Regions from separate parts of the Streptomyces sp. NPDC060049 genome, predicted to be linked through region 2. Evidence: riboswitches for the same ligand, from Rfam matches in the RefSeq annotation. Region 2 holds a riboswitch; each other region holds the start of a gene.

Region 1 (10,362 bases), on a different contig from region 2:
CGACGCCGGCCGCTCCCACACCTCCAGCGGCGTCCCCGCCTGCGCGATCCGCCCGTCCCGCATCACGACCACCCGGTCGGCCAGCGCGAACGCCTCGCCCTGGTCGTGCGTGACGGCCAGCACGGTCGTCCCCAGCCGCGCGAACAGCCCCCGCAGCTCCACGACGAGCCGCTCGCGCAGCCCCCGGTCCAGCTGCCCGAGCGGCTCGTCCAGCATGAGCACCCGCGGCGACGGCGCCAGCGCCCGGGCCAGCGCGACCCGCTGCTGCTCGCCACCGGAGAGCGAGGCCACCGCCCGGCCCTGCGCCCCGGGGAGCCCGACCAGCTCCAGGAGCTCCGCGACCCGGCTCCCGGAGGACGCCTTCGAGGAACCCCGCATCCGCAGCCCGAACGCCACGTTCCCGCCCACGTCCCGGTGCGGGAACAGCTGGTGGTCCTGGAACATCAGGCCCACCCCCCGCCGGTGCACGGGTACCCCGGCCTGGTCGGCGCCGCCCAGCAGCACCCGTCCGCCCGAGACGGACTGGAGGCCGGCCACGACCCGCAGCAGGGTGGACTTGCCGCTGCCGCTCGGTCCGAGCACGCACACGGTCTCGTGCTCGGCCACCCGCAGGTCCACGGAGTCCACGACGGCGCGCTCACCGAAGCGGACCGACACCCCTTCCAGCTGGAGCAGTGCCATCAGAACTCTCCGGAGGTCTTGTCGGGTCGCAGTCTCTCCAGCAGCAGCAGGGACACAGCGCACACCAGCATCAGAATCGTGCTCAGGGCCATCGCCTGCCCGTAGTTCATCTCCCCCGCCCGGCCCAGCAGCCGTGCCACGGCGACCGGGAGCGTCGGACGGTCCGGACGCGCGATGAAGACGGTCGCGCCGAACTCCCCGAGGGACACGGCGAAGGCGAAGCCCGCCGCGATCAGCAGGGCCCGCCGCACCATCGGCAGGTCAACCTCCCGCCAGACCCGCGGCGGCGACGCGCCGAGCACGGCGGCGGCCTCCCGCAGCCGGCCGTCGACCGCGCGCAGCACGGGCAGCATGGTCCGTACGACGAAGGGCACGCCCACCAGCGCCTGGGCCAGGGGCACCAGGATCCACGAGGTCCGCAGGTCCAGCGGCGGCTCGTCGAGGGTGATGAGGAAACCGAAACCGACCGTCACGGCCGACACCCCGAGCGGCAGCATCAGCAGCGCATCGAAGCCCCGTACGAAGCGGCCCGCGCGCCGGGTCAGGGCGGCGGCCGCGAGTCCGCCGACGGCCAGCGCGATGGCCGTGGCGGCCAGCGCGTACTGCAGGGAGTTCCAGATCGCCTCCAGTGGCGGCACCAGAAAGGTCCCGCCGCGGCCGCCGGCCTCCTGGAGTTCCCGGTAGAAGCCGAAGCCGTAGCCGCCGGGGGCGTCGAAGGAGCGTTCCACGAGCACGCCGAGGGGGAGCACGATCAGCAGCGCGACCGTCAGGAGCACCCCGCCGAGCAGGGCGCGCTGCGCCCAGCCGCGCGGCCGGTGCGAGGTCCGCGCCGGGTCCACGAGCCGCAGCGCGGTCTCCCGCTTGCGCACGGTCCAGGCGTGCACGCCGAGGATGCCGCCGAGCGCGGCGAACTGCACCATCGTCAGTACCGCGGCCGTCGGCAGGTCCAGGAGCTGCGCCGTCTGCCGGTAGACCTCCACCTCCAGGGTGGAGTACGCGGGGCCGCCGAGGATGAGTACGACGCCGAAGGAACTGAAGGTGAACAGGAACACCATCAATGAGGCGGCGCCCACCGCCGGGGCCAGCGCGGGCAGCGTCACCCGGCGCCAGGCGGCGAACCGCCCGGCGCCCAGCACCCGGGCCGCCTCCTCCTGGCGCGGGTCCAGCTGCGCCCACAGCCCGCCGACCGTGCGGATGACGACGGCGTAGTTGAAGAAGACGTGCGCCAGCAGGATGGCCCACACGGTCGTGTCGAGGCGGATCCCCCACACCTCGTCCAGCAGACCGTTGCGCCCCACGAGCCCCAGGAAGGCCGTGCCCACCACGACGGTGGGCAGTACGAACGGCACCGTCACGACCGCCCGCAGCAGCTGCTTGCCGGGGAACTCGAAGCGTGCGAAGACGTACGCGGCGGGGAGCGCGATCAGGAGCGTGAGCACCGTCGAGGCGAACGCCTGCCAGGTGGTGAACCAGAGCACCTCTCCGATGTCGGGCCGGGCCAGCACCTCACCGATCCGACCGAACTGCCAGCCCGTGTCGGTCTTGAGCCCGCGCCCGACGATCGCGGCGACGGGGTAGGCGAAGAACAGCCCGAAGAAGAGGAGCGGAACGGCCATCAGTGCGAGTCTGACGACCGTCGCCCGCCCGCTCTCCTTCGGTGCGGCACCCACTCGTCCCATTACTTCACGACGAGCGTCGACCACGCCTTGACCCACTGGTCGCGGTTCTTCGCGATGGCTTCGGGGGCGACCGTCTCCGGCTTCTCGATCACGACGCCGTGCTTCGTGAACAGCTCCGGCAGCGCCGCGTCCTTGGTCACGGGGTTCACGAACATCTGGAGCGGCATGTCCTCCTGGAACTTCTTGGAGATCAGGAAGTCCAGGAGCGCCTTGCCGCCCTCCTCGTTCTTCGCGCCCTTGAGCAGACCCGCGAACTCGGTCTGCCGGAAGCACGTACCGGTCGCGACGCCCGTCGGGGCCTCGGCCGGCTGCGGCTCGCCGTAGAGCACCTCGACCGGCGGGCTGGAGGCGTAGGAGACGACCAGCGGGCGGTCGCCCTTGGCCTTCTTGCCGCCCGCCGAAGCGGAGAAGCGCTCGTTGTAGGCCTGCTCCCAGCCGTCGACGACCTCGACGCCGTTGGCCTTCAGCTTGCTCCAGTAGTCCTTCCAGCCGTCCTCGCCGTACTTGCCGACGGAGGCGAGGAGGAAGCCGAGGCCGGGCGAGGAGGTCGCCGCGTTCTCGGTGACCAGGAGGTTCCTGTACTCCGGCTTGATCAGGTCGTCCAGCGTCTGCGGCGGGGCGATCTTCTTGTCGGCGAAGTAGGCCTTGTCGTAGTTGACGCAGATGTCACCGGAGTCGACCGGGGTGACCCGGTGCTCCTTGTCGAGCACGAACTCCGGCTTGACCCCGGCCAGCCCCTTGGCCTCGTACGGCGTGAAGATGCCGTTGTCGAGGGCGCGAGAGAGGAGCGTGTTGTCCACGCCGAAGAACACGTCGCCGCGCGGGGAGCCCTTGGTCAGGATCTCCTGGTTCAGCGCGGCGCCCGCGTCGCCCGACTTCAGGACCTTGACGGTGTAGCCGCTCTGCTGCTCGAACTCCTTGAGGACCGTGTCGGTCGCGTTGAAGGAGTCGTGCGAGACGAGGGTGACCGTCTTGGACTGGGGGGCGTCGCTCGCGCCCGCGGCCCCGTCCTTGCCGTCGGAGCCGCCGCATGCGCTGAGCGTGCTGACGCCGAGGGCGGCCGCGAGTGCGGCGCCCGCGAGCTTCTTGGTGGTGCTCACTGTGATTTTCCTCCTGGGATGTCCAGGAGAAGACGCGGCCCCGCCCGGCGCTCTGTTCGGAGCGGACGCCGGGCAGGGCGCAACAGCTTGAGTGGTGACCGAACTTCCTACCCCGAATGACCGGGGCGAGGTTCAGAGGGTCTGCGGTGACGGATACCGCACTCTCAGCGCTGTGGCGCTCCCCTGTCGGAAATATGAAATTGGTTCGGCCACAGGGTACCCCTTGGCCGAATGTGAACCTCGACTGGCGTAATCAGCGCTCCGAGGCGGCGAGCTGACCGCACGCGCCGTCGATCTCCTGACCGCGGGTGTCACGGACGGTCACCGGCACGCCGTGGCGGGCGATGGCATCCACGAACGCCTTCTCGTCCTCGGGCCGCGAGGCGGTCCACTTCGAGCCGGGCGTCGGGTTCAGCGGGATCAGGTTGACGTGCACGCGCTTGCCCTTGAGGAGCTTGCCGAGCAGGTCGCCGCGCCAGGCCTGGTCGTTGATGTCGCGGATCAGTGCGTACTCGATGGAGATGCGGCGGCCGGACTTCTCCGCGTACTCCCAGGCCGCGCCGAGCACCTCGCGGACGTTCCAGCGGGTGTTCACGGGGACCAGCGTGTCGCGCAGCTCGTCGTCCGGCGCGTGCAGCGAGACGGCGAGGCGGCACTTGAAGCCCTCGTCGGCGAAGCGCAGCATGGCCGGGACCAGGCCGACGGTGGAGACGGTGATGCCGCGCTGTGACAGGCCCAGGCCGTCGGGCTCCGGGTCGGTGAGGCGGCGGATCGCGCCGACGACGCGGTTGTAGTTGGCGAGCGGCTCGCCCATGCCCATGAAGACGATGTTCGACAGCCGGGCCGGCCCGCCGGGGACCTCGCCGTCGCGCAGGGCGCGCATGCCGTCGACGATCTGGTGGACGATCTCGGCCGTGGACAGGTTGCGGTCGAGACCGGCCTGGCCGGTGGCGCAGAACGGGCAGTTCATGCCGCAGCCGGCCTGCGAGGAGATGCACATGGTGACCCGGTCGGGGTAGCGCATCAGCACGGACTCGACGAGCGTGCCGTCGTGCAGCTTCCACAGGGTCTTGCGGGTGGTGTCGTCGTCACAGGAGATGTGGCGGATGACGTTCATCAGGTCGGGCAGCAGCTCGTCGCGGAGCTTCTCGCGGGAGCCCGCCGGGATGTCCGTCCACTCGGCCGGGTCGTGCGCGTAGCGGGCGAAGTAGTGCTGGGAGAGCTGCTTGGCCCGGAACGGCTTCTCACCGATCGCGGCGACGGCCTCCCGGCGCTCCTCGGGGGTGAGGTCGGCGAGGTGCCGGGGCGGCTTCTTCGCTCCACGAGGGGCGACGAAAGTGAGCTCTCCCGGGACAGGGCGGGCCATGGCAGGTACTCCTTGTAAGACGAAAGGCGCGCCGCAGAAGCAGCACGCCTTCCAAGAGTAACCGCCCCGGCCCCGCCGGGGTTTTTCGTGATACGTGGATCAGCCCGTACCCACGAAAGCCGCCAGCAGCAGCCACACCACCGGGGCGGTGGGCAGCAGCGAGTCCAGCCGGTCCATGATGCCGCCGTGACCGGGCAGCAGCGTGCCCATGTCCTTGATCCCGAGATCCCTCTTGATCATGGATTCGCCGAGGTCGCCCAGCGTGGCGCTGACCGCGACGGCCAGGCCCAGCAGTAGGCCCTGCCACCAGACGCCCCCGTCGACCAGGAACTCCATGCAGAGCGCCCCGGCCGCCATGGCGAAGGCCACCGCCCCCAGGAGCCCCTCGCGGGTCTTCCCGGGGCTGATGCGCGGGGCGAGCTTGGTCTTGCCGAAGCGCCAGCCCACCGCGTAGGCCCCCGTATCGCTGACGACCGTCAGGACCAGGAAGGTGACCACGCGCTGCGGCCCGTCGTCGGCGGTGAGCAGCATCGCGACGAAGGTGGCCAGGAAGGGCACGTAGAACGCCGCGAAGACCCCGGCTGTGACGTCCTTGAGGTAGTCCTCGGGCGGTTCGGTCATCCGCCAGACCAGGACCGCGAGGGCCGTCAGTGCCATCGCCACCCAGGCGCCCTCGGCCCCGCGGACGTAGCCGGCGATGACCATCGCCGCGCCGCCGATCGCGAGCGGGACCAGCGGGGCCTTGATGCCCTTCTGCTCCTGGAGCCGGGAGGTGAGCTCCCACAGGCCCACGACGACCGCTACGACGACCACGCCGAGGAAGACCGCCTTGACGATGAACAGCGAAGCGAAGATCACCGCGCCGAGGCCGACGCCGACCCCTATGGCGGCACGCAGATCCCGCCCCGCACGCTTCTTCTGCGGCGGGGGCGGGGGGTCCTGCGGTGCCGACGGAGGCGGGGGCGGGGGGCTGGGCATGGGCTCCTGCGGCGGCGTCTCGGCGCGGAAGAGGGAGCCGCCGTCGACGGCGGCCCCCCGATCGCGTGCTTCCCGGTCGTCGAAGTCACGGCCGGCGGCATCGGGCACGATGGGCATGGGCCGAGTGTGCGGGCCCGCCTGCGCATCGTATGCGGGACCCGCCGGAACCGGCTCCGGCTGCCAGGAAGTGTCGTTCATCAGACTTCGAGGAGCTCGGCTTCCTTGTGCTTGAGGAGCTCGTCCACCTGCGCGACGTACTTCGCGGTGGTGTCGTCGAGCTCCTTCTCGGCGCGGCGCACCTCGTCCTCGCCGGCATCCTTGTCCTTGACGAGCTTGTCGAGGGCGTCCTTCGCCTTGCGGCGGATGGCGCGGATCGAGACCTTGGAGTCCTCGGCCTTGGTGCGCGCGACCTTGATGTACTCCTTGCGGCGGTCCTGCGTCAGCTCGGGGAAGGTCACCCGGATGATGCTGCCGTCGTTGCTGGGGTTGACGCCCAGGTCGGAGTCGCGGATGGCCTGCTCGATGTTGCGCAGGGCGCTCTTGTCGAACGGGGTCACGATGGCCATGCGCGGCTCGGGAACCGAGAACGAGGCGAGCTGGTTGATGGGCGTGATGGCGCCGTAGTACTCCGCCACGATCTTGTTGAACATCGCCGGGTGCGCACGACCGGTGCGAATCGCGGCGAAGTCTTCCTTGGCGACGACGACGGCCTTTTCCATCTTCTCCTCGGCCTCGAGGAGGATCTCTTCGGTCACCACGTGCTCCTGCATGTCAGAAATGGATGGTTCAGGCGGGCGGAGCCGGTTCGGCCCGGCGGGTTCGAACCGGCAGCGGTGTGCTCGGGCCCGAGCGCTCAGGCCCGGGTGCTCTGGTCGCTCACGAGCGTGCCGATCTTCTCACCCTTGACGGCGCGGGCGATGTTGCCCTCGGCCAGCAGCTCGAAGACCAGGATCGGCAGCTTGTTGTCGCGGCACAGCGTGATGGCGGTTGCGTCGGCGACCTTGAGGTCGCGGGAGAGCACCTCGCTGTACTCCAGCGCGTCGAACTTCACGGCGTCCGGGTTCTTCTTGGGGTCCGAGTCGTAGACCCCGTCGACGCCGTTCTTGCCCATGAGCAGGGCTTCCGCGTCGATCTCCAGGGCGCGCTGGGCGGCCGTGGTGTCGGTGGAGAAGTAGGGCATGCCCATGCCGGCGCCGAAGATGACGACGCGGCCCTTCTCGAGGTGGCGCACGGCGCGCAGCGGGATGTACGGCTCGGCGACCTGGCCCATGGTGATGGCGGTCTGGACGCGGGAGTCGATGCCCTCCTTCTCCAGGAAGTCCTGGAGGGCGAGGCAGTTCATGACCGTGCCGAGCATGCCCATGTAGTCGGACCGGGCCCGGTCCATGCCGCGCTGCTGGAGTTCGGCGCCGCGGAAGAAGTTGCCGCCGCCGATCACGATGGCGATCTCCGCGCCGTCGCGGACCACCGCGGCGATCTCGCGCGCGATGGCGTGGACGACGTCGGGGTCGACGCCAAGTCCTCCGCCACCGGAGAAGGCCTCGCCCGACAGCTTCAGCATGAAGCGGCGGCCCTTCTTGTCCTGGTCGCTCTTGTCGTCGGAAGCGGTGTGGGTGTCCACGCCCTGATTCATGGAGATCTCCTCGTGCACATACGAAGAAGGCCATTGCCGGTGGGTCCTCGCGGTTCCCTCTGCGGCAATGGCCTCCTCGTCAGATCTGCGGTCGTCCTGCGCGGACGCGGACGACTGCTTCAGACCCTACCGGGGTCCGGTGTCCGTCGCGTACGGACGGACTCAGATGCCGACCTTGATGCGCGAGAAGCGCACCAGGGTGACACCAGCCTCGTCCAGAACCTTCTGGACGGACTTCTTGGCGTCCAGGGCGTAAGCCTGGCCGAGCAGCGTGTTGTCGCGGAAGAAGCCGTTGACACGACCCTCGACGATCTTCGGCAGGGCGGCCTCGGGCTTGCCCTCCGCGCGGGTGACCTCTTCGGCGACGCGGCGCTCGGACTCGACGACGTCGGCCGGCACGTCCTCCTTGGAGAGCCACTTCGGCGCGAACGCGGCGATGTGCTGCGCGATGCCGCGGGCGACCTCGGCGTTGGGCTTGTCGAGCTCGACCAGGACGCCGATCTGGAACGGCAGGTCGGGCATCGTGCGGTGCATGTACGCCGACACGTAACCGCCGGTGAACTGCGCGAAGCGGTCCAGGACGATCTTCTCGCCGAGGTTGGCGTTGGCCTCGTCGACGAAAGCGGTGACGGTCTTGCCGGGCTCGATCTCGGACGCGAGGAGCGCCTCGAGGTCGGCCGGGGAGGTCGCGGCGACGTGCGCGGCGAGCTGGTTGGCGACAGCCAGGAACTTGTCGCCCTTGGCGACGAAGTCCGTCTCGCACTTCAGCTCGACGATGACACCGGAGGTGTTGTCGTCGGCGATCTGGGAGACGACGGCACCGTTCTCGGCAGAACGGCCTTCGCGCTTGGCGACGCCCTTCTGACCCTTGATACGGAGCGCCTCGACGGCCTTGTCGACGTCGCCGTCGGAGTCGACCAGCGCGTTCTTGCAGTCCAGCATGCCGGCGCCGGTGAGCTCGCGGAGCTTCTTGACGTCAGCGGCGGTGTAGTTCGCCATGAGTCTGTGATTCTCTCTCGAAGTCGTAGATCTACGGGTGAACGGCGGAGGAGTCGCGCCTCGGGCGCGGCTCCCCCGCCGTCATCGTCCGTGCTGTGAGTGCCCGGCGTGTGAACGCCGGGCGCTCTCAGTGGGTCAGGCCTGCTCGGCGTCGGCGGCCGGAGCCTCGACGACGGCCTCGGCGACAACCTCGGCCTCGGCGGCCGGAGCGGCCTCGGCCGGGGCGGCGGGGGCCTCGACAGCGGCCTCGGCCGGAGCGGCCTCAGCGTCGTCGGCCTTCTTCTCGCCCTCGAGGAGGTCGCGCTCCCACTCGGCGAGCGGCTCGGCGGCGGCCTTCTCGCCCGGCTTCGAGTCGCCAGTGGCGGCACCGGAACGGGCGATGAGGCCCTCGGCGACGGCGTCGGCGATCACGCGGGTGAGCAGGGTGACGGAGCGGATCGCGTCGTCGTTGCCCGGGATCTTGTAGTCGACCTCGTCGGGGTCGCAGTTGGTGTCGAGGATCGCGACGACCGGGATGTGGAGCTTGCGCGCCTCACCGACGGCGATGTGCTCCTTCTTGGTGTCGACGATCCAGACGGCGCTGGGGACCTTCGACATCTCGCGGATACCACCGAGGGTCTTCTCCAGCTTGATCTTCTCGCGAGAGAGGACCAGGAGCTCCTTCTTGGTGAGACCCGACGCGGCGACGTCGTCGAAGTCGATCGCCTCAAGCTCCTTCAGACGCTGGAGGCGCTTGTAGACGGTGGAGAAGTTGGTGAGCATGCCACCCAGCCAGCGCTGGTTGACGTACGGCATACCAACGCGCGTCGCCTGCTCGGCGATGGCCTCCTGGGCCTGCTTCTTGGTACCGACGAACATGATGGAACCGCCGTGGGCGACGGTCTCCTTCACGAACTCGTAGGCGCGGTCGATGTACGACAGCGACTGGAGCAGGTCGATGATGTAGATGCCGTTGCGCTCCGTGAAGATGAAGCGCTTCATCTTCGGGTTCCAGCGGCGGGTCTGGTGACCGAAGTGGACGCCGCTTTCCAGCAGCTCCCGCATCGTTACGACGGCCATGGCCATCTCCTTGTTTTCTCGGTTTGGTTCCTGACGCCCCTGTCGCGCCCTGCCCCCGAAGAGGGGACCGAGAGACGCTGTCACCCGGCCTGAGCGGCCGGTGTGCTGGGGCGTGCGAAGTCGACCCGGTGACCCGGATCGCCACAAGAAGTGTACGGGACCCGGCGGTATGCCGGATGACGAGGTTTTCCACAGCCGGGCCGCTCGTCCACAGGCCGAGCGGGGGGCGCCCGCGGGCGGGATCCTGACGGCCATGACGGCATTCCTGTTCGCCCTGCTGCTGACCTTGTCCCTCACCGCCGCGCCGGCGCCGCCGGATGCTGCGGGACGACCGGGTGCTGCGGTACCACCGGGGGCGCGCCCCCTGCCGGCCCCCCTGACCGTGCTCCGGTGGTGGGACCCGCCCCCCACCAAGTACGCGGCCGGTCACCGCGGCGTGGACCTGGCGGCGGCGGTGGGCGCGGAGCTGCGCGCGGTCGGCCCGGGCCGGGTCCACTACGCCGGCCTGGTCGCGGGGCGCGGAGTGCTCTCCCTGACCCTTCCGAACGGCCTGCGCACGACCTACGAACCCGTCCGCCCCCTGGTCGCGGAGGGCGCCGAGGTCACGACGGGCCAGGTGGTGGCCCTCCTCACGGACGGCACCCACTGCCTCCGCCCCTGCCTCCACTGGGGGCTCCTGAAGGCCGACACCTACCTCAACCCCCTCGCCCTCCTCCCCCGCCCGACCCCCCGGCTCCTCCCCCTGAACACCGCCCACCCGGACCCGCCGACCTGAGGCCGAAGCGCACGGCAAAGGGGCCGGCCCGCGGGCCCGGCAAGATCCGGAAGAGACGGCCTAACCCCCGACGCCCCGCAAAGCCATCGCCA
Region 2 (10,362 bases):
GCGTCTTCGGTGCGACGGCCGACGGGGACAAGCACTGCTGGAACCACGAGGAGTTCGCGGCGCTGCCGTTCGAATCCGTGGTGGCGGACCTGCATTGCGTGACGAAGTTCAGCATGCCCGGCGCCGAGTGGGGCGGCGTGCTCGCGCGCACGATCCTCGACCTCGCCCCGCCGTCCCCGCAGGTCACGCACGTGATGGTGTGGGCCGAGTACGGCTTCAGCTCCAACATGCGCCTCGCCGACTTCGCCTCCGAGCGGTCGGTCTTCGCCACCCATCAGGGCGGTGAACTGCTCACGGCCGAGCACGGTTTCCCGTTGCGGCTCGTCGTGCCCCACCTGTACGCCTGGAAGGGCCCCAAGTGGGTCCGCGGCGTCGAGTACATGACCGCCGACCGCCGCGGCTTCTGGGAGGAGCGCGGCTACCACAACATCGGCGACCCCTGGCGGGAGCAGCGCTACTCCTACCAGGAGGAGCCCGGGGACGGCCCCGAACTGTAGGTCGCCAGCTCCACCGCCGCGCCCCCGTTCAGTGGTGGTACTGGTGGACGACCGCGTGCCCCTTGCCGCGGCCGATCATCCACTTGTTGACCGGCGTCGTGACGACGAAGGCCACCGCGAGCGAGATCGCCAGCGCGATCCAGAACAGCGCGTCCGACAGCATCGCGTCCATGGCGCCGGGCCACAGGACGATGACCCCGTTGTCGATGAGCTCCATGACGGCGATCGAAAGGGTGTCCGCCGCCAGCGCCACCCGGACGGCCGTACGGAGGTCCACGCCGGCCGTGAGGATCCCGCGCAGGGTGAGCGCGTAGCCGAAGAAGAACGCGAGGACGATCGCGAGGACCATCGTCGGGACGTTCCCCCAGCCGAGCGCGGTGCCGATGACCATGCCGAGCACTTCGCCGATGGCGCATCCGGTGAGGCAGTGGAGGGTGGCCCGCGCCGCGGCGGCCCAGGTGACCCCTCCGCCTCCGTGCCCGCCGTGCCCGTGGTGCTCGCCGTGTCCGTGGTGCTCGTGGTGCTCGGGTGTGTGCTCCATGACGACCCCCTGATGGGAAACGCGAGTAGCGGTTCTGCCGTAATGACGGAACCGTATACCCCCATGGGGTATTCCCTCAACGGGTCACCCGAGTCCGCGGAGCTCCTTGAGTAGCGCCACGTCCGCCGCGTGGCCCTGCTTGCCGCCCGGCGTTTCCGTGATCAGCGGTACCCCGTCCATCGCAGGATGCGTGAACAGCTCGGCGAAGGCGTCCCGGCCGATGTGGCCCTGCCCGATGTTCTCGTGCCGGTCCTTGTGGGCGCCCACGCCCTCCTTGGAGTCGTTCGCGTGCACCAGCTTCAGCCGGCCCTCGCCCACCGCGTCCACCAGCAGGTCCAGCGTCTGCTTCGTCCCGCCAGGCTCCGCCAGGTCGTGCCCGGCCGCGAAGACGTGGCAGGTGTCCAGGCAGATCCCGAGCTTCGGGTGGTGGTCGAGGGCGTCGAAGTACGGGCTGAAGTCCCAGGTCCGGGAGCACAGCGAGGAGCCCTGCCCGGCCGTCGACTCCAGCAGCAGGAAGGGGTCGTCGTCATGCGTCAGCTCGTCGAGCAGTGGCAGCATGTGCTCCCTGACCTGCGCGTACGCAGCCTCGCGCGGGCGGCCCCCGGTCGCCGATCCGGTGTGGACGACGACCCCGAGCGCGCCGATCGCCCGGGCCCGGCGCAGTGAGTGGCGCAGTGACTCCACGGACTTCTCGACCGTCGCCTCGGTGTGCGAGCCGAAGTTGATCAGGTACGGCGCGTGGACGTACGCCGGGATCGATCCGGTCGCGCACGCCTCGCGGAACAGCTCGTCCTGCGCCGGGTTGCCGACCGGGGTCGCCCAGCCGCGCGGGTTGGCGACGAAGACCTGCACGGCCTCGGCGCCCATCTCACGGGCGTAGGCCAGCCCGACCGAGGCGAGCCCGCCCGCTACCGGGACATGCCCGCCCACTGGATTGCGGCCCGTTGAATTGCTCATGGCGTGCGGTCAAAGCCCCTTGGTCCTGATGGTGATCGTGCTGCCTTCGGCGGCGCTCTGGCCGGCGGGCACCGACTGGGATTCGATGGTGTTGCTGAAGGAGAGGAAGGGCCTGTCGACCTTCACCTTGAAGCCCAGCCCCTCCAGGGCCTTCTTGGCCGTCTCCACGTCCTGGCCGGTGACGCCCGGGACCGGGATCTGCCGCGGGCCCTTGGATACGGTGAGCGTGACCGTGTCACCGGTGGCGGCCTGGGTGCCCGCGCCGATCGACTGGTTGGCCACCGAACCCGCGGGGGAGGGGGAGTTGACCTGCTCCGGGGCCGTCGCCACCTTCAGGCCGAGGTCCTCCAGGAGGGAACGGGCCTGGTCCACGGGCTTGCCCGTCACGCTCGGCACCGGTACCGGGCGGCCCTTGCTGACCAGCAGCGCGACCTCGGTGTCCAGGGGCCGCTTCTGGCCGCCCGGCGGATCCGTGCCGATCACCGAGCCCTGGGCGACTTCCTGGCTGAAGGCCTGCGTGAGCGCCCCCACACCCAGACCGGCCGAGGCCAGCTCCGCCTTCGCCGCCTCCAGCGGCTTGCCCTTCAGGTCGGGCACCACGACGACCTCGGGGCCGCGCGAGACGGTGAGCGTCACCGCGCCGTTGCCGCGGATGCGCCTGCCGCCCGAGGGATCGGTGTTCATCACCGTCCCCTTGGCGAAGGAGTCGCTGAACTTCCGATCGACCCGCTTCACGCCGAGACCGGCGTCCGACAGGCGGGACTTGGCGTCCGCCTCGGTCTTGCCGAGCAGGTTCGGGACCTTCGTGAACTGTCCGGAACTGATGTACCAGACGCTCGTGCCGAGGCTGAGGGAGAGCAGCACGCCGACGACCACGAGCAGCAGCCCGCGCCGGCGCGGCCGCCGGGGGCCGGCCGGGGGCAGCGGCGGAGACGCCAGCCGGGACGTGTGGGACAGCGGCGCGGAGTGCGGGGCGACCGGCCGGGGGATCACGCTGGTGCGGTCCTCGGCGGCGGTCCGCTCCTGGGCGCGCGCCTGCGGCGGTACGACGTCCAGCTCGGCCTCGCCGAGCCGCGCGCGGGCGTCCCGGGCCAGCCCGAGGAGGGCGGCGGCGTCGTGGGGCCGCAGCTCGGGATCGCGGGCCGTGGCGTGGGCGACGAGCTCGTCGAGCGCGGCCGGCAGGCCGGGGACGGCCGCCGAGGGGGGCGGGACGTCCTCGCCGAGGTGGCGGTAGAGCACCTGGGCGGGATTGTCGCCGGTGTGCGGCTTGGAGCCCGTGAGCATCTCGTAGAGCACGACACCGCAGGCGTAGACGTCCACGCGGGTGTCGGTGACACCGTTCTGGATCTGCTCGGGGGCGAGGTAGGAGACCGTGCCGAGGACGGAGCCCGTGGTGTTCGTGACGGAGTCGACGGACCGGACCAGCCCGAAGTCGGCCACCTTGACGCGGCCGTCGTCGCCGATCAGCACGTTCTCGGGCTTCATGTCGCGGTGCACGAAGCCGGCCCGGTGCGCGGCGCCGAGGGCGGCGAGGACCGGTTCGAGGATGTCGAGGGCGGCACGGGGCTGCAGCGCACCGCGCTCGCGGAGCACGTCGCGCAGGGTGCAGCCCGAGACGTACTCCATCGCCAGGTACGTGTAAGGCCCGTGCATGCCCTGGTCGAAGACCGCCACCACATTGGGGTGGGCGAGGCGGGCCACGGACTTCGCCTCCCGGATGAACCGGTCGACGAAGGCGCCGTCGGCGGCGAGCGCCGGGTGCATCACCTTCAGCGCGAGCACGCGGTCGAGGCGGGTGTCGACGGCCCGGTAGACCGTGGCCATGCCGCCGGCCGCGATACGGGCGTCCACGCGGTAGCGGCCGTCGAGCGTCTGCCCGACAAGGGGGTCTTCCATGGTCGTGTCCACCCGGCGATTCTACGAGGGCCGGGCGCGGTGCCGTCCCGGGGACCGTGGTTGCAGCGCAGCTGTGACGCGGCGGTCCGCCTGCGGCGCCGCTGCCGGGGTCGGCCCCGAGCCCGCGCCCCACACGCCGGCGGGGCCCGATCGCCGGCCCACGGGCTCAAAACGCCGGGCGTTCCGGGTCGAGGGCGGCGCGGCCCTCCACCGGGGAGGAGGGCTCCGCGAAGCGGCGCTCCGGGATGCGGCCCGCGCGGTACGCGAAGCGGCCCGCCGTCACCGCGTCCCGCATGGCCGCCGCCATCAGGACGGGAAGCTGCGCGCGGGTCACCGCGGAGGCGAGCATCACAGCCGAGCAGCCCAGCTCCATGGCCAGGGCCACGTCCGAGGCCGTGCCGGCCCCCGCGTCCAGGATCACCGGGACCCCCGCCCGCTCCGTGATCAGCTCGAAGTTGTGCGGGTTGCGGATGCCCATCCCCGAGCCGATCGGGGACCCCAGCGGCATGATCGCCGCGCAGCCCACGTCCTCCAGCTTGCGCGCGAGCACCGGGTCGTCGTTCGTGTACGGCAGGACCGTGAAGCCCTCGTCCACCAGGACCTCGGCGGCGTCGAGCAGCTCCACCCCGTCCGGGAGGAGCGTCCGCTCGTCCGCGACGACCTCCAGCTTGATCCAGTCCGTGCCGAGGGCCTCCCGGGCCAGGCGGGCGGTGAGCACCGCCTCGCCCGCCGTGAAGCAGCCCGCCGTGTTGGGCAGCACCGCGATCCCGAGCTTGGTCAGCACGGACAGGACGGAGCCCTGCACCGTCGGGTCCAGCCTGCGCATCGCCACCGTCGTGAGCTCGGTGCCGGAGGCCACCAGCGCCCGCTCCAGGATGTCCAGGCTCGGCGCCCCTCCCGTGCCCATGATCAGGCGCGAGGAGAAGCTCCGGCCGGCCAGGGTGAATGCGTCGTCGGGCATGTCCGCCATGTGCTCAGCCTCCCTGGACCGCGGTGAGGATCTCGACGCGGTCGCCGTCCCGCACGGAGGTGTAGGGCCATTGGCCGCGCGGCACCACCGTCTCGTTCAGGGCCGCCGCGACCCCCTTGGTGGCCTGGGTGAGGGTGGCGACCACCACGCCGAGCGTGGTTCCGGCCGCGATCTCGCGCTGCTCGCCGTTGACGGAAATGGTCATGCGTACGACTCCTGCCGCGTGAGGGCGAAACGACGGGGGGTGAAGGGGCGGGCGATCTCCGGGAGTTGGCCGGTGGTCAGCAGTTCCGCCATGACGTCGCCGGTCAGCGGGGTCAGCAGGACCCCGTTGCGGTAGTGACCGGTGGCCAGGTGCAGGCCGGGCAGGTCGGTCGGGCCGAGCAGCGGGGCGTTGTCCGGCGAGCCGGGCCGCAGCCCCGCCCGGGTCTCCACCAGCGGGAGTTCGGTGATGCCGGGTACCAGTTCGTGGGCGTCGCGCAGGAGCTCGTAGACCCCTCCCGCGGTGACGGTGGTGTCCCAGCCGAGTTCCTCGCTGGTGGCTCCGATGACGAGCTCGCCGTTCTCGCGAGGCACCAGGTACACGTGGCTGCCGCGCACGACGGCCCGTACCGTCCGCGACAGGAACGGCGCGTACGACGGCGGCACGGCGAGCCGCAGCACCTGGCCCTTCACCGGCCGTACGGGGGCCGCGACCTCGGGCGGTACGCCGTCCAGGCGCCCGCTGAGCGAGCCCGCGGCCAGCACCACCTGGCCGGCGGGCAGCTCGGTGGCGTCCGCGTCGTCGAGGACCGCCCCGGAAGCCCGGTCGGCGGTGATCAGCAGCCGCGCGGCCCTCGCGCGGTGGAAGGCGACCCCGGCCCGCTCGCAGGCGGCCAGCAGCGCGGCCGCGAGGCGCCGCGGGTCGACCTGGTGGTCGCCGTCCACGCGCAGGCCGCCGCGGACGCCGGGGGCCAGCATCGGCTCCAGGCGGCGGCACTCGCGGCCGGTCAGCCACTGCGACTCCAGGCCGCAGCGGCGCTGGAGGGCGTGCAGTTCGCGCAGGTGGAGGCGGTCGTCGGAGTCGAGGGCCACCGCGAGGGTGCCGCAGGCTCGATAGCCGATGTCCATGCCGCCACTGGCCTCGGCGAGTTCGGCGGCGAACTGCGGGTAGCGGGCGGCGGAGGCGACGTTGAGCCCGAGCAGCGTCTCCTCGCCGTAGTGCAGCTCGGTGACGGCGGCGAGCATGCCGGCCGCGACCTGGGCGGCGCCGCCGCCGGGCGCCGGGTCGGCCAGGGCGGTGCGCAGCCCGTGCCGGGCCGCCCGCCAGGCGGTGACCAGGCCGATGATCCCGCCCCCGATGACGAGGACGTCGTAGCCGGGACTCCGGCTCTTCCTGGATGAGTGCATGGGCGTCCAGCCCCTCCCTTCGCCGGCATGACCCGGATCAGGTTCGTACGGTCGGAGGCCGGCCAGCCTCCCTCTCAGCCCGGTGCGCCCGGACTCCCGCGATAGGTTCGGGGGCCAGAGTAACGCCGAGCCCGACGCCGGGTAAGCCTGCCTCCCCGCTGCGGTTCCGTGCCGGGTCCGCGCCCGCTATTCCTGACGGACCGTCAGATGATTAGGCTGGACCGCGTGAGCGAGCAGACGCAACAGACGGAACACACGCGGCGCGGCGTCGTCGTCGTAGGCGCCGGCATGGCCGGGGTCCAGACAGCGGTCGCCCTCCGGGAACAGGGCTGGACCGGCCCCGTCACCCTGTTGGGCGCCGAACCCCACCAGCCCTACGACCGGCCGCCGCTGTCCAAGGCGGTGCTCCTCGGCAAAGCCGAGGACTCGGCCTTCGACGTCGACTTCGAAGGCCTGGACATCGAACTCCGCCTCGGCGTCGAGGTCACCGGCCTGCGGCCGGCCGCCCGCGAGGTGGACACCGAGGCGGGCCCGGTCCCGTACGGCATCCTCGTACTGGCGACCGGCGCGCGGCCGCTGAACCTGCCCGGCGCGGAGGGCGTCCCGGGCGTGCACCTGCTGCGCACCCTGGACGACGCGGCCAGGCTCCGGCCGGTGCTCGCGGCGGCCTCGGCGGTGGTGGTCGTCGGCGCCGGGTGGATCGGCGCGGAGTTCGCCACGGCGGCGCGCGAGGCCGGCTGCGAGGTGACCGTCGTCGAGGCGGCCGACCGGGTCCTGGCGGGCGCGCTGCCGGCGGAGGTGGCCGGGCCGATGGGCCGCTGGTACGCGCAGGCGGGCGCCTCGCTGCTGACGGGCGCGCGGGTGGCCTCCGTGGAGGAGGGCCGGGTGCTGCTGGGGGACGGGCGCGAGCTGGCGGCCGGCGCGGTCGTCGTGGGCATCGGCGCCCGGCCCGCGACGGACTGGCTGGCGGGCTCGGGCGTGGAACTGGGTCCCGACGGCGCGGTCGTCGCCGACGAGCACCTGCGCACCTCGGTGCCCGGGGTGTACGCGGTGGGGGACTGCGCGTCCTTCCCCTCCGGGCGGTACGGGGCGCGGCTGCTGGTGCACCACTGGGACAACGCGCTGCAGGGGCCGAGGGTGGTGGCGGCGAACATCCTGGCGGCGCGCACCACCGACCCGGCCGGGGCGCAGGCCGCGGACCGGGGCGGCGAGGAGGCCGCGGGCCGGCGCGCGGACCGGGGCGGCGACGAGGTCCCGGGCCGGGGCGGTGACCAGGCCGCGGGCCGGACCGCGGAGCAGGTCTACGACCCGGTGCCGTACTTCTGGTCCGAGCAGTTCGGCCGCTTCGTGCAGTACGCGGGCCACCATGGCGCCTCGGACGCGCTGGTGTGGCGCGGCGACCCGGAGGCCGAGGCCTGGTCGGTGTGCTGGCTGCGGGAGGACCGGATGGTCGCCGTCCTGGCGGTGGGCCGCCCCCGCGACCTGGCCCAGGGCCGGCGCCTCGTCGAATCGGGTGCGCGGGTGGACCCGGCCAAGGTCGCCGACCCCGCGGTCGCACTGAAGTCGGCGACCGTGTGAAGCGTGTTCTTCGAAGGAGCGCCTGGCGCCGCGGGCGGAGCGGGATGTGTGAAACACGCCCCGATGCCGCGACCCGGCGGACCTTTCCGGTCACGGCACCAGCACGGGGAGTGCCGTCGGGAGGCTCGCGAGGGGGCGCGGGCGCCCGGCCGGGACCCGGACGGGGCCGCTCGGGTACCGGCAGCGAGTCCGAGATGGCAGGCTTGTGTCCGTGACCGAGATTGACGCAAAGATCGATGCCCTTGTTCCCGCCTGGCTGTACCTCCCCGACATCGCGGAGATGCTCGACATCGAAGTGACCAAGGTTCGCCAGCTGGTCAAGGAAGGTCAGCTGCTCGCGGTGCGCCGCGGCGAGAACCGCTCCCTCCAGGTGCCCGCCGCCTTCATCGACGGGGACAAGATCGTCAAGGGCCTGGTCGGCTTGCTGACCGTGCTCCGCGACGACCGCTTCACGGACGCGGAGATCCTGGAGTGGCTGTTCACCGCCGACGACAGCCTGCCGGGCACCCCCGTGCAGGCGCTGAGCGAGAATCGCGGCACGGAGGTGAAGCGCCGCGCTCAGGCGCTCGCCATCTGACCTGACCCCACCTCTCACGAGGTGGAGGCAGCGCAACGCCACGCGCGGTGTGCGGTCCCCGGCCGGGGACCGCACACCGCGTACGTACGACACACCATCCCGGGGGTACCCATGTCCGCCATCGCCGCCCAGCTGTCCGACGCCCGGCTCTACCTGTGCACGGACGCCCGCAAGCGGCAGGGTGACCTCCCCCGGTTCCTCGACGCCGTCCTCGCCGGAGGCGTCGACATCGTCCAGCTCCGCGACAAGGGCATGGAGGCCGGCGAGGAGCTGGAGCACCTCCAGGTCTTCGCCGACGCAGCCCGCCGCCACGGCAAGCTGCTCGCCGTGAACGACCGCGCCGACGTCGCGCACGCCATCGGCTCCGACGTACTGCACCTCGGACAGGGCGACATCCCGGTGCCCGCCGCCCGCGCCATCCTCGGCCGCGAGGTCCTCATCGGCCGCTCCTGCCACTCCGAGGCCGAGGCCGACGCGGCCGCCGCCGAGCCCGGCGTCGACTACTTCTGTACCGGTCCCTGCTGGCCCACCCCCACCAAGCCCGGCCGCCACGCCCCGGGGCTCGGGCTCGTGCGCCACGCGGCCTCGCTCGCCTCGGAGCGTCCCTGGTTCGCCATCGGCGGCATCGACGCGTCGAACCTGGACGAGGTGCTGGACGCCGGCGCCTCCCGCGTCGTGGTCGTCCGCGCCCTGACCGAGGCCTCCGACCCCGGCGCCGCCGCCGCCGACCTGGCCAAGCGCGTCCGCGCCCGCCTCGCCTAGGCCGCCCCTCCCGCTCCGGACGCTCCGAACCGCTCGGCCGTCTCATTTCCGTGTCCAATGCGTGGACACGGCTTCGGTGTCCCCGGGAGCGCGTCTAACCTGCCCGTATGGCCCTTGGTACCGCTTCCACCTGGTCGGACCGTGCGCACACGGTCCGAGACCTCCTCGCGTCCGGGCGCTCGTACTCCTTCGAGTTCTGGGCGCCCAAGACCGAGAAGGGCGAGCGCAACCTCTGGAACGCCCTGCGCCGGGTCGAGGCGGTGGCCCCGAGCTTCGTCTCCGTCACCTACGGCGCCGGCGGCTCCACCCGCGGCGGGACCGTGCGGGCCACCGAGCAGATCGCCGCGAACACCACGCTGACCCCCGTCGCGCACCTCACGGCGGTGGACCACTCCGTCGCCGAGCTGCGCCACGTCATCGGCCAGTTCGCCGACGCCGGCATCCGCAACATGCTCGCCCTGCGCGGGGACCCGCCGGGCGACCCGATGGGCCCGTGGGTGGCCCACCCCGAAGGCGTGCACTACGCCGCCGACCTGGTCCGGCTGCTCAAGGAGTCCGGAGACTTCTGTGTCGGCGTCGCGGCCTTCCCCGAGATGCACCCGCGCTCCGAGGACTGGGACACGGACATCCGACACTTCGTGGACAAGTGTCGCGCCGGTGCGGACTACGCGATCACGCAGATGTTCTTCGACCCCGAGAATTATCTGAGGATGCGCGACAGCGCCGAGAAGGCGGGCTGCGAGACCCCGATCATCCCCGAGGTCATGCCTGTTGTGGGCATCAAGCAGCTCGACCGGCTTCCCCAACTCAGCACCGCGGTCTTCCCCGCGGCAGTGAAAGAGCGCATGCTCGCCGTCAAGGACGATCCGGCCGCTGTACGCTCCATTGGCATCGAGTTCGCCACGGAGTTCTGCGCGCGGCTGCTGTCCGAGGGTGTCCCGGGACTGCACTTCATCACGCTGAACAATTCCACGGCGACTCTCGAGATCTACGAGAACCTGGGCCTGCACCAGCGGGCCTGACCGGCGGACCCCCGTTCCCTGGGTGGTCGGCCGTACCGAGAGGGGCCACGCATGGGTATGACGGTCCTCTACATCGCGTTCGGTTTCGTCGCGCTGTGGCTGCTTGCCGAGGTCCTGATGCAGTACAAGGCCCGGCTGCGCTGGCGTCTGCTCGCCTTCGCCGGCTTCCTCGG
Region 3 (10,362 bases), on a different contig from region 2:
CGACCACCTGCTCCTGCATTCCGACACGACCGCCTACCTCGACTACGGCGACTCGGTCGAGGACGTCAACGACACCATCCACGAGCTGCTCAACCGCAACGACGCCGACATCACCTGGGACCTGTTCCGCAAGTTCACCAAGCGCTTCGCCTTCCGGGACGAGGAGAGCGGCCCGGCGGCCGTCCGCGAGCTCCTCGGCACCTACGGCGGCAGCCGCGTCGTGCACGGCCACAGCCCGATCCCCTACCTGCTCGGCGAGGTGGGCACCGAGGACGGCGACGCGACGCGCGGCCCGGAGGCCGTGGTCGGCCCGCACGTCTACGCGGAAGGCCTGGCCATCGCCATGGACGGCGGCGTGACGATGGCCGGCAAACTGCTGGTCGTACAACTCCCGCTGAACGACTAGGGCTTCCCGGAGCTGGGTATTTCCGGAAAGCCCCTGTCAACGTACGGCGTGGGCGCTCTACCATCGCTCTATCCGTAGCAGGCTCTCCTCCGTTTGTGCCGGCGCCCGGGTCTACGCGGGCATACCGGCTTGTACGGAGCATCGGGGGATGCACATGACCAGCGCTCCGCACCTGCTCACCGAAGACCGACCGGAGTTCGATCGGCTCCTCGACGAGGCGCTGCGCACCGCGAACGACCGGCCCGAGCTCGCCTCCATCGGCGAACGGCTGAACGCCGAACAGCTGCGCACCATGGCCATGGCGGCCACCGCGCTGCTGACCGGCGCGGCCGCGGCAGAGTACGACCATTACGTGAAGGTCCGCAAAGAGCGGCAGGACGAGCTCCTGTCCACCCCCGGAACGACGGGGGAGGAGAGCGGCGGACAGGGCGCGGGCGGCGGCGCGGGTGTCAGCGCCGTCGTCGCGGTCCTCGCGCCGGTCCTGGCCGGCACCGCCATGCTGATCTTCCTGATGGTGGGCTACATCCTGAAGATGATCGAGCCCGAACCAGCCTTCGCCGACACGATGCTGACGACGGGCTGGCTCTTCGGCGGCCTCACGGCCGCCGCGCTGCTCTTCGCCGTGATCGGGCTGCTCGTGACGGCCGTCCGCAACAGTTCCACCGAGGTGGTGGCGGACGAGACCGAGGCGGTACCCGACGAGGTCTCACGGGCCCGGGAGGCTTGGCGCAACGCCCTGCTGGAGCGCGGCATCATGCCGTTCCTGCAGGATGCGCTGGCCGATCCCAGCGCGGCGTCCGCGTTTCCGGTCCCGCGCAAGCCGGGGGCCGGGCGCATCCCCAACCTGGGATACACCCGGCCCGATTTCACCAGTCCCGGGGCCCCGGCTGAGGGACCCCGTCCTGGCTACTCGTCTCCGGACTTCACGAGCCCGGACTTCGGCGGCCCGGAACCCGAGCCGGAGTGACGATGAGTCAGCACGCTAGTTCGTCGCGTTCGGCCGCAGGCTCATGTCCTCCTTGGTCAGCTTCTTGTTGGTGAACCGGGCCAGACCATTGGCACCCGCGGCGGGCTGAGGAGCCGCCGCGGCCCACACCTCGTTGCAGACGAGGGCGTCCGGAGTGCCGGGATTGATGGTGCACTGGGTCTCGTAGATCTCGCCCGCAGTGGTCAGCACCTCGATGTTGACGATGTTGGCCTGGGAGGAGACCGAGACGGCGCAGGCGTCCGTGGGGTAGGTCTCCCCGGTGTCGGTCAGGTCGTACCAGCGCCACGGAGTGGGCGACCCCGGCCCCGTCAGGTCGCGGATGCCCGCGTAGGTGATGGTGTCCGAGAGCACCGCCTTGACCTCACGGGAGGCGGCAGGCCTGATGGCGTCCACGTCGAAGCACTGGCCGCTGGCACCCTGAGTACCGGTCGGACCGGTCGGACCCGTCAGACCGTCAGTGCCCGCCGTACCCGTCGGACCCGTCGGACCCGTCAGACCGTCAGTGCCCGCCGTACCCGTCGGACCCGTCGGACCCGTCGGACCCGTCAAACCGTCAGTGCCCGCCGTACCGGTGGGACCGGTCGCGCCCGTCGCGCCCGTCGGTCCCGTGTCGCCCTGGCGGCCGCGCGGGCCTCGGGGACCCGTCGGGCCCACCCTGCAGTCGTCGTCGTGCGGCGACTTCCCCGCCTCCGTGGCCCCCTTCTTAGCCGCTGACGTCCTGTCAGGGTCGTCGTGCCACGACTCGCAGTGGTCCCCGTTCCGGGGGGCCGCCACGGTCGTAGTCGCGACTGCGGGCGCCGCGATGCTCGCCAGCACCAGGGCCACCGAAGCGAGGGTGCCTCCGGCCAGCCACTTGCCCCGACGGGGCAGGGGGCCCAACAGTCGGGACTTGTCTTCAGAACTCATTTACCGCTCCTCGCACACACCGGGATCGAATGGTTCTCCGGAGTCCGGACTGGAAGCCGGACCCCGCGGGCCATCCTGAGGAGGCGTGCGTCGATAACCAGACCGGCTCGCTGACGTGTCAACGGAATGGCGGAACCCCACACCGCCACTTGGAGGCCCGCGAAGCGGCAACCCGGCCCGCACACCGGCGTGCCGCCACCGGACCGCCCCTTCCCCTGCCTAGGGTCAGCCGCCGTGAAGCCGACCATTTGCCTCTGCATGATCGTGAAGAACGAAGCCGCCGTCATCGGGCGCTGCCTCGACTCCGTGCGGGACCTCATCGACACCTGGGTCATCTCGGACACGGGTTCCACCGACGGCACCCAGGACCTCATCCGCGAAGCGCTGAGCGGGATCCCCGGAGAGCTGCACGAGGAGCCCTGGATCAACTTCGGACACAACCGGAGCCTCAACATCGGCCATGCCCGCGGCAAGGCCGACTACCTCCTGCTACTGGACGCCGACCTCGTCCTGCGCCGCACCGGCCCACTGCCCCCACTCACCGCGGACTCGTACATGCTCCGCCACGAGGGCACGACCGAGTACCGGATCAAGCGCCTGGTCCGCGCCGGCCTTCCCTGGCGGTACGAGGGCGTCACCCACGAGTACCTCACCTGCGACCGCCCCGACGAGAACGACCAACGCCCGGGTATCCAGGAGAACCTGGACGCGCTGGTGATCGAGGACTACGCGGACGGCGGTTCCCGGCACGACAAGTTCGAGCGGGACGCGCGCCTGCTCGGCGCCGAGCTGCAGCGGGACCCTTCGAACACCCGCACCGTCTTCTACCTCGCCCAGACGATGCGCGACATGGGGGAGACGGCCGCGGCCATCGAGCTCTACGAGCGCCGCGCGTCCATGGGCGGCTGGGGCGAGGAGGTCTACTACGCCTTGCTCCAAGTCGGCGTCCTGAACGGCGAGTCCGGCCATCACCCGGCCGCCCTGGACGCTCTCTCCCGTGCCTGGGAATCCCGGCCCGGGCGCTTGGAGGCTTGCTACGAACTCGCCTCCAGGCTGCGTCTCCTGGGACGCCACCACACCGCGCACGCGCTCACCAGCGCGGTCCTGGACCGGCCGGCCCCGCAGGACCTGCTCTTCGTCCAGCCGTGGGTGTACCGGTGGGGCCTGCTCTTCGAGCACTCCATCACCGCGTACTGGGTGGGTGACATGGCGGCCTCGCTGCACGCCTGCGACCGCCTGCTGTCCCTGCCCGACCTGCCGGAGTCCTACCGCCGTCAGACCGAAGTCAACCGCGGCTTCGCGGCGAGCCGTGTTTCACGTGAAACACCGGTCCCTGTTTCACGTGAAACATCGCAGCACTCGCCCGTCTAGCCTGCCGACCGGTCCCCCGGGGCCCGCCGTCGCTGCGCGACATCCGTCAGCGCCGGCGGGCGCCAGACCCCGTCGGGCCGGTACAGGTTGCGGCCCGGCTCCACGATCTCGTCGATGCGGTCGAGGGCGGCGTCGTCGAGGACCAGCCCGGCACCCTTCACCAGCGATTCCAGCTGCTCCATGGTCCGCGGGCCGATGATCACCGACGTCACGGCGGGATGGGCCACGGGGAAGGCGACGGCCAGCTCCGGGAGCGTGCAGCCGATGGAGTCGGCCAGCTCGACCAATTGCTCCACCGCCTCCAGCTTCGCGATGTTGCCCGGGATCGCGGGGTCGAACCGGGCGGGTGTCAGCGCCGCCCGCCCCGAGGTCAGATCGATGGCGCCACCGAGGCGGTACTTGCCGCTCAGGAACCCGGAGGCGAGGGGACTCCAGGTCAGGACTCCCATCCCGTACCGCCGGGCCACCGGCAGTACGTCGGCCTCGATGCCGCGCGCGAGGATCGAGTACGGCGGCTGCTCGGTCCGGAACCTCGGCAGGGCCCGCCGCTCGGCGACGTGATGCGCCTCGACGATCTCCTCGGCCGGGAAGGTCGAGCAGCCGAAGGCCCGTATCTTGCCGGCCCGCACCAGATCCCCGAGGACCGACAGGGTCTCCTCGACGTCCGTCCCGTGGTCCGGCCGGTGGACCTGGTAGAGGTCGATCCAGTCGGTGTCCAGCCTCCGCAGGCTGTCCTCGACGGCCCGCACGATCCAACGCCGGGAGTTCCCGCTGCGGTTGCGGCCCTCGCCCATCTGGAAGTGCACCTTGGTGGCGAGCACGACGTCGTCGCGCCGGCCCTTGAGGGCCTTGCCCACGATCGTCTCGGACTCCCCTGCCGAGTACATGTCCGCGGTGTCGACGAAGTTGATCCCGTGGTCGAGCGCCGCGTGGATGATCCGGCCGCACTCCTCGTGATCCGGATTCCCCACCGCCCCGAACATCATCGTGCCGAGGCAGTGCGCACTGACCTCGATGCCGGTCCCACCCAGTGTTCGGTATCGCATGCTCATGCGCCCGGACTCTAGAACCTGGAGCGCACTCCAGCACAAGCCCCTTGCCCCGCCCCCGTTCCCAACGCACGGACGCACGGCGGCCCGTGACTCCCCCCGGGGTCACGGGCCGCCGTGCCGTGTGAGGCGTGGAACCCGCCCCGTCAGTCGGCCAGCGGGAGGTACACGCGGTTGCCCGCCGCGGCGAACTCGGCGGACTTCTCCGCCATGCCCGCCTGGATCTCATCGGCCTTCAGGTCACCGCCGTGCTCGCGGCGGATGTCCTGCGAGATCTTCATCGAACAGAACTTCGGACCGCACATGGAGCAGAAGTGCGCTGTCTTCGCCGGTTCGGCCGGAAGGGTCTCGTCGTGGAACTCGCGGGCCGTGTCCGGGTCGAGCGCGAGGTTGAACTGGTCCTCCCAGCGGAACTCGAACCGCGCGTCGGACAGGGCGTCGTCCCACTCCTGGGCGCCCGGGTGGCCCTTGGCCAGGTCCGCCGCGTGAGCCGCGATCTTGTACGTGATGACACCGGTCTTCACGTCGTCGCGGTTCGGCAGGCCCAGGTGCTCCTTGGGCGTGACGTAGCAGAGCATCGCGGTGCCCCACCAGGCGATCATCGCGGCGCCGATACCCGAAGTGATGTGGTCGTAGGCGGGCGCGACGTCCGTGGTCAGCGGGCCGAGCGTGTAGAAGGGCGCCTCCTCGCAGATCTCCTGCTGGAGGTCGATGTTCTCCTTGATCTTGTGCATCGGGACGTGCCCGGGGCCCTCGATCATCGTCTGCACGTTGTACCGCTTGGCGATCGTGTTGAGCTCGCCCAGCGTCTTCAGCTCCGCGAACTGCGCCGCGTCGTTGGCGTCCGCGATGGAACCGGGGCGCAGGCCGTCACCCAGCGAGTACGTGACGTCGTACGTCGCGAGGATCTCGCACAATTCCTCGAAGTTCGTGTAGAGGAAGTTCTCCTTGTGGTGCGCCAGGCACCACGCCGCCATGATCGAGCCGCCGCGCGAGACGATGCCGGTCTTGCGGCGGGCGGTCAGCGGCACGTACGACAGCAGTACGCCGGCGTGGACCGTCATATAGTCGACGCCCTGCTCGGCCTGCTCGATGACCGTGTCCTTGTAGATCTCCCAGGTCAGGTCCTCGGCCCGGCCGTCGACCTTCTCCAGGGCCTGGTAGAGCGGTACGGTGCCGATCGGCACGGGCGAGTTGCGCAGCACCCACTCGCGCGTGGTGTGGATGTTGCGTCCGGTCGAGAGGTCCATGACCGTGTCGGCGCCCCACTTGGTCGCCCAGGTCATCTTGTCGACCTCCTCCTCGATCGAGGAGGTGACCGCGGAGTTTCCGATGTTGGCGTTGACCTTCACCAGGAACCGCTTACCGATGATCATCGGCTCGATCTCGGGGTGGTTCACGTTCACCGGCATGACCGCACGACCGGCCGCGATCTCCTCGCGGACGACCTCGGGGGAGACGTTCTCCCGGATCGCGACGTACTCCATCTCCGGAGTGATCTCGCCGCGTCGGGCGTACGCGAGCTGCGTGACGGCGGCGCCGCCACGGCCCCGGCGGGGCTGGCGCGGACGGCCCGGGAAGACCGCGTCGAGGTTCTTGAGGCCGCCGCGCGGCGAGGTGTGCTTGATGCCGTCGTCCTCGGGGCGCACGGGACGGCCGGCGTACTCCTCGGTGTCTCCGCGGCCGATGATCCAGTTCTCGCGCAGCGGCGGCAGGCCCCGGCGCACGTCGGTCTCGATCTGCGGGTCGGTGTACGGCCCGGACGTGTCGTAGAGCGTCACGTCCTTGCCGTTGGTGAGGTGGACCTGGCGGACCGGCACCCGGATGTCGGGGCGGGAGCCCGCCAGGTATCCCTTGTGCCAGCCGGGCTGGCGCTCGGTCTGGCCGTCGGCGTCCTGGCCGACGGCAGGCGTGCGTGCGTCCTGAATGGTCATGAGACCTGATCTCCCTACGCCGGCATTACCCGGTAACAGGTTCGGCGGTCGACGCAGCCTCTTCCCGTACGCATATCTGACGCGCGTACGGTGATCAGCGCCCTCTCAGCCCGGTGCTCCGAGCTCCCGCGTTGTGCAAAGTAGCCCCCACGCTAGCGTCATGTGTGGCGTGCTGAACAGTGGGCCCCCTCATCTCTTGCGATGATCAGCCGGTGACGTCCTCGCTGCATCCCCCCACCGAGCCCACAGATCCCGCCGCTCACACCGGCCACGCGCACCCGGAGCCCGGGCACTCACACGGGCACTCCCACAGCCACGGACCCGCGGCCCCCGTGTCGAAGCACCTGCGCAAGGTGATCGCGGCCGTACTGATCCCCTTCGCCACCGCCGTGGTGATCGGCATGGCGGTGCTGTGGCCCGGCGGCGCCCCGGGCCACGAGCGAACGGGAGTGGGCTTCGACCGGCAGACCCAGCGGGGCAAAGTCGTCACGCTGGAGCAGGTCGACTGCAAATCCGTGAACGCGGCGCAGGTGCCCGCGACCGGCGACACGTCCACCCCCGAGGGGCGCGAGGCCGTGGCCTCGCAGAAGGGCGAGTGCAAGAAGGCCACCATCGAGGTGGGCAGCGGCCCGGAAACGGGACGCACGTTCTTCGAGATCGTCCAGCCCGGCGCACCACGGCAGTTGGCGGACGGACAGGAAGTGGTGGTCGCCTACGCGCCGGACGCGCCGCGGGATCTCCAGTACTCCGTGATCGACGTGAACCGCAAGCTCCCCTTGGCGCTACTGGCCGGCATCTTCGCCGTCGCCGTCGTCCTCGTCGGGCGGATGCGCGGGCTGTTCGCGCTCGTCGCGCTCGCCGTCAGCTTCGCCGTACTGACCCTCTTCATCCTGCCCGCGATCCTGCAGGGCTCGAACCCGCTGGTCGTGGCGGTGGTCGGAGCCAGCGCGATCATGCTGATCGCGCTCTACATGTGCCACGGCCTGACCGCACGCACCTCGGTCGCGGTCCTCGGCACCCTCGTGTCACTGCTGCTGATCGGCCTGCTGGGCTCGCTGTTCATCGACTGGGCGTTCCTCAGCGGCAACACCGACGACAACACCGGGCTGATCCACGGGCTCTACCCCGATATCGACATGAGCGGCCTGCTGCTCGCGGGCATCATCATCGGATCGCTCGGTGTGCTCGACGATGTGACGGTCACCCAGACGTCGGCGGTCTGGGAACTCCACCAGGCCGACCCCTCGATGGGGCCGCGCGGCCTGTATCGGGCGGGCATCCGCATCGGCCGCGATCACATCGCCTCCGTGGTCAACACCTTGGTACTGGCCTACGCGGGCGCGGCACTGCCGCTGTTGCTGCTCTTCTCGATCGCGAACAGCAGCATGGGTTCGGTGGCCAACAGCGAACTGGTCGCGGAGGAGATCGTACGAACTCTCGTGGGCTCGATCGGGCTGGTCGCCTCGGTCCCCGTGACCACGGCCCTGGCCGCGCTGGTGGTATCGGCCGACCGCGCGCCGGACCCGGCGACCGCGGCGGCCTCGGGGCCGCTCCGCGGCGGCACGGGCCGGCGGCGCAAGCGCTGAAGGACGGACCGGCAAGCGCGGCTGGTCAGGTCGCGCACACGGCCGGTCTCGAGGAACGGCGAGGTGGAGCACTCAGCGCGTCGGCACGCTGAGCCGTGGTGCGGTGGTGCGTGGTGCGGTGGTGCGTGGTGCGGTGGTGCGTGGTGCGGTGGTGCGTGGTGCGGTGGTGCGTGGTGCGGTGGTGCGTGGTGCGGTGGTGGTACCGAGCCGGCGGTTACGTACAGTGACGTCAGGCGTCAGCCGGCGTTCTGCTCGTTCTGCCGCGATTCGGCCAGGATCTTGTCGAGCGCCTCGTCGAGGTTCTCCTCGAAATCTCCGAGGTTGCGCTCCTGGCCGAGCGGAACGATTCGGTCCGTACGGTCGAGGAACGCGACGAGCGGCGCCGCGCTCGCCCGGAACAGAGCCCGGTCCCCGCCCACCTGCAGCCGGATGTGGACGTCGCACAGCTCCTCCGGATCGGTGGGAGCGATGCGCACATCCCCGTCGCCGCACGGTTTGTTGATGCCGTCGAGAAGAAGCTCCCGGCCGAACGCCCACGTCACGGGCGCGTCTCCGGGAAGGTGGAAGGTCAGGCGGACCGCATAGGGGTCCCGAGCTTCGTACCGGAGCTCTACCGGGATCCGGAACGAGAGCTCCTCGGAAACGAGGAAGCTCATCATGACCTCTGCCTGTACCGACTCGCGCATTGCCTACCCCGCTGTAGTGGAAGTGGCCAGGAATGATCCCCCAGGGCCTTCTTGACAAGAGTGGTGTAAGCGCTTGCAGATCACAAGGAGTGAATTTTCAGATACTGATAGAGAACGAGAGGGTGCTCAACAGCGCGCCTACTTCACTCCGTAGTCGATCGACTACATACGGCAACCGGTCTTCATCGTGCAGAGGGAGGGAAATGGCCATGGTCGCGGCGGTGTCGCCGGCCGTGATGGGGATCGCCGCACAGACGGTTCCCAGGGAGTATTCCTGACGTTCGGTCACCGGCTGCATCCGCTCCATGGAGCTGATCCGCTGCTCGAGGGCGTGGAAGTCCCTGACCGTGTAGGCGGTGAGGGCCTCGACGGGGTGGCGGTCGTAGTGGTCCTTGCGGGCCTTCTCGTCGAGCTGGCCGAGCAGGCACTGACCGATGGCGTGCGCGTGGCCGGTCTCCCGGAAATCGGCCCACTCCTCGCAGGCCGGGTCGGCCGCGGAGTCCGATACGCCGACGACCTCGATTTCACCCTCGCGGTAGACCGCGAAGTAGACGGGGGCCCCGACCGCGTCGCGGAAGTGCGCGAGGGAGTCGAGGATCATGCTGCGACGTTTCTGCTGGAGCCCGCCACCCGCCAGTCGACCGGCGGCGTCCCCCAGGACGAAGACGCCGCTCTCCCGGCGCAGATAGCCCTCGTGCGTCAGGGTGCGCAGCAGGTGGTACGCGGTGGGAAGCGGGAGCCCGGCCTCGCGCGCCAGCTGTTTCGCCGGAGCTCCCTCGCTATGGGAGCCCACCGCTTCGAGCAGCCTCAGCGCCCTCTGCACCGAACCGATCAGGGTCGGCACACCGGCGTTGTGAACCGAAGACAAAGCTCACCCCCAGGCGTGGCGGCAGGCCTCGGGGGCCCGCCCTGCGGGGGCCGCCCCCGCGTGTGCCGTGACTCCTGGGGGTCATGCTCGGCGGCTGTTGGCAAAACCGCGGGTCAGGGCGGCAGTACCGGCTTTCGGTGCCCAGGGAACGGCACAGATTGCCACTCTATCCGCCGATTCCCCCGCTGTGAGCGGTTTGGCCCTTCACGTTCCCTCACCTGGGTTAATCCCGAAGCCGCCGGGCCGTGCGGTGTCCTACCACTCTCCGGCGGAGGACTTGGAGCCGCCGCCGGTGAACTTCTTGACGACGAAGATCAGACCGCCGACGAGGGCGACGAGGAGGAGTGCCTTGAAGAGGAAGCCGATCAGCGCGCTCAGAACGCTCGTGATCACACCGCCGAAGACGAACAGCACGAGCAGCGGAACGGCGACCCACTTGACCCACCAGGGCATGCCCTCGAATATCCCTCGGATGCCTTCCATGTCCCAACCTCTTCCTTGTCCGTGACTTCCTGCTTTCGATGCTAGGAGGCCACGGCCACCGGCGGGGGCCCGCAAGCCCCCGGAG

Evidence for each region. Region 2 has a riboswitch for thiamine pyrophosphate ahead of thiO (glycine oxidase ThiO). Riboswitches for the same ligand answer to the same signal wherever they lie in the genome.
Region 1: linked by a shared signal. The riboswitch ahead of ACFWBY_RS14175 (thiamine ABC transporter substrate binding subunit) and the one ahead of thiO (glycine oxidase ThiO) in region 2 are both predicted to bind thiamine pyrophosphate.
Region 3: linked by a shared signal. The riboswitch ahead of thiC (phosphomethylpyrimidine synthase ThiC) and the one ahead of thiO (glycine oxidase ThiO) in region 2 are both predicted to bind thiamine pyrophosphate.

The regions. Positions count from the first base shown of each region.
Region 1 covers NZ_JBHWVV010000006.1:351,495-361,856, reverse strand. The annotation lists gene ACFWBY_RS14185 (ABC transporter ATP-binding protein) at 1-681, opposite strand, end outside; gene ACFWBY_RS14180 (ABC transporter permease) at 681-2,297, opposite strand; gene ACFWBY_RS14175 (thiamine ABC transporter substrate binding subunit) at 2,360-3,460, opposite strand; TPP riboswitch at 3,547-3,655, opposite strand; gene rlmN (23S rRNA (adenine(2503)-C(2))-methyltransferase RlmN) at 3,714-4,826, opposite strand; gene ACFWBY_RS14165 (phosphatidate cytidylyltransferase) at 4,926-6,002, opposite strand; gene frr (ribosome recycling factor) at 6,002-6,559, opposite strand; gene pyrH (UMP kinase) at 6,658-7,437, opposite strand; gene tsf (translation elongation factor Ts) at 7,600-8,436, opposite strand; gene rpsB (30S ribosomal protein S2) at 8,572-9,495, opposite strand; gene ACFWBY_RS14140 (M23 family metallopeptidase) at 9,749-10,270, shown strand; gene ACFWBY_RS14135 (TetR/AcrR family transcriptional regulator) at 10,331-10,362, opposite strand, start outside.
Region 2 covers NZ_JBHWVV010000010.1:58,433-68,794, reverse strand. The annotation lists gene ACFWBY_RS20045 (sulfite oxidase-like oxidoreductase) at 1-497, shown strand, start outside; gene ACFWBY_RS20040 (DUF4396 domain-containing protein) at 526-1,038, opposite strand; gene ACFWBY_RS20035 (deoxyribonuclease IV) at 1,123-1,995, opposite strand; gene pknB (Stk1 family PASTA domain-containing Ser/Thr kinase) at 2,005-3,903, opposite strand; gene ACFWBY_RS20025 (thiazole synthase) at 4,058-4,852, opposite strand; gene thiS (sulfur carrier protein ThiS) at 4,866-5,066, opposite strand; gene thiO (glycine oxidase ThiO) at 5,063-6,250, opposite strand; TPP riboswitch at 6,248-6,360, opposite strand; gene ACFWBY_RS20010 (NAD(P)/FAD-dependent oxidoreductase) at 6,476-7,828, shown strand; gene ACFWBY_RS20005 (Rv2175c family DNA-binding protein) at 8,040-8,405, shown strand; gene thiE (thiamine phosphate synthase) at 8,517-9,167, shown strand; gene metF (methylenetetrahydrofolate reductase [NAD(P)H]) at 9,275-10,189, shown strand; gene ACFWBY_RS19990 (hypothetical protein) at 10,241-10,362, shown strand, end outside.
Region 3 covers NZ_JBHWVV010000015.1:109,443-119,804, forward strand. The annotation lists gene ACFWBY_RS26470 (metallophosphoesterase) at 1-406, shown strand, start outside; gene ACFWBY_RS26475 (hypothetical protein) at 555-1,373, shown strand; gene ACFWBY_RS26480 (hypothetical protein) at 1,389-1,787, opposite strand; gene ACFWBY_RS26485 (glycosyltransferase) at 2,559-3,671, shown strand; gene ACFWBY_RS26490 (aldo/keto reductase) at 3,668-4,717, opposite strand; gene thiC (phosphomethylpyrimidine synthase ThiC) at 4,867-6,654, opposite strand; TPP riboswitch at 6,649-6,794, opposite strand; gene ACFWBY_RS26500 (YibE/F family protein) at 6,879-8,240, shown strand; gene ACFWBY_RS26505 (SsgA family sporulation/cell division regulator) at 8,477-8,926, opposite strand; gene ACFWBY_RS26510 (IclR family transcriptional regulator) at 9,024-9,761, opposite strand; gene ACFWBY_RS26515 (DUF5326 family protein) at 10,050-10,277, opposite strand.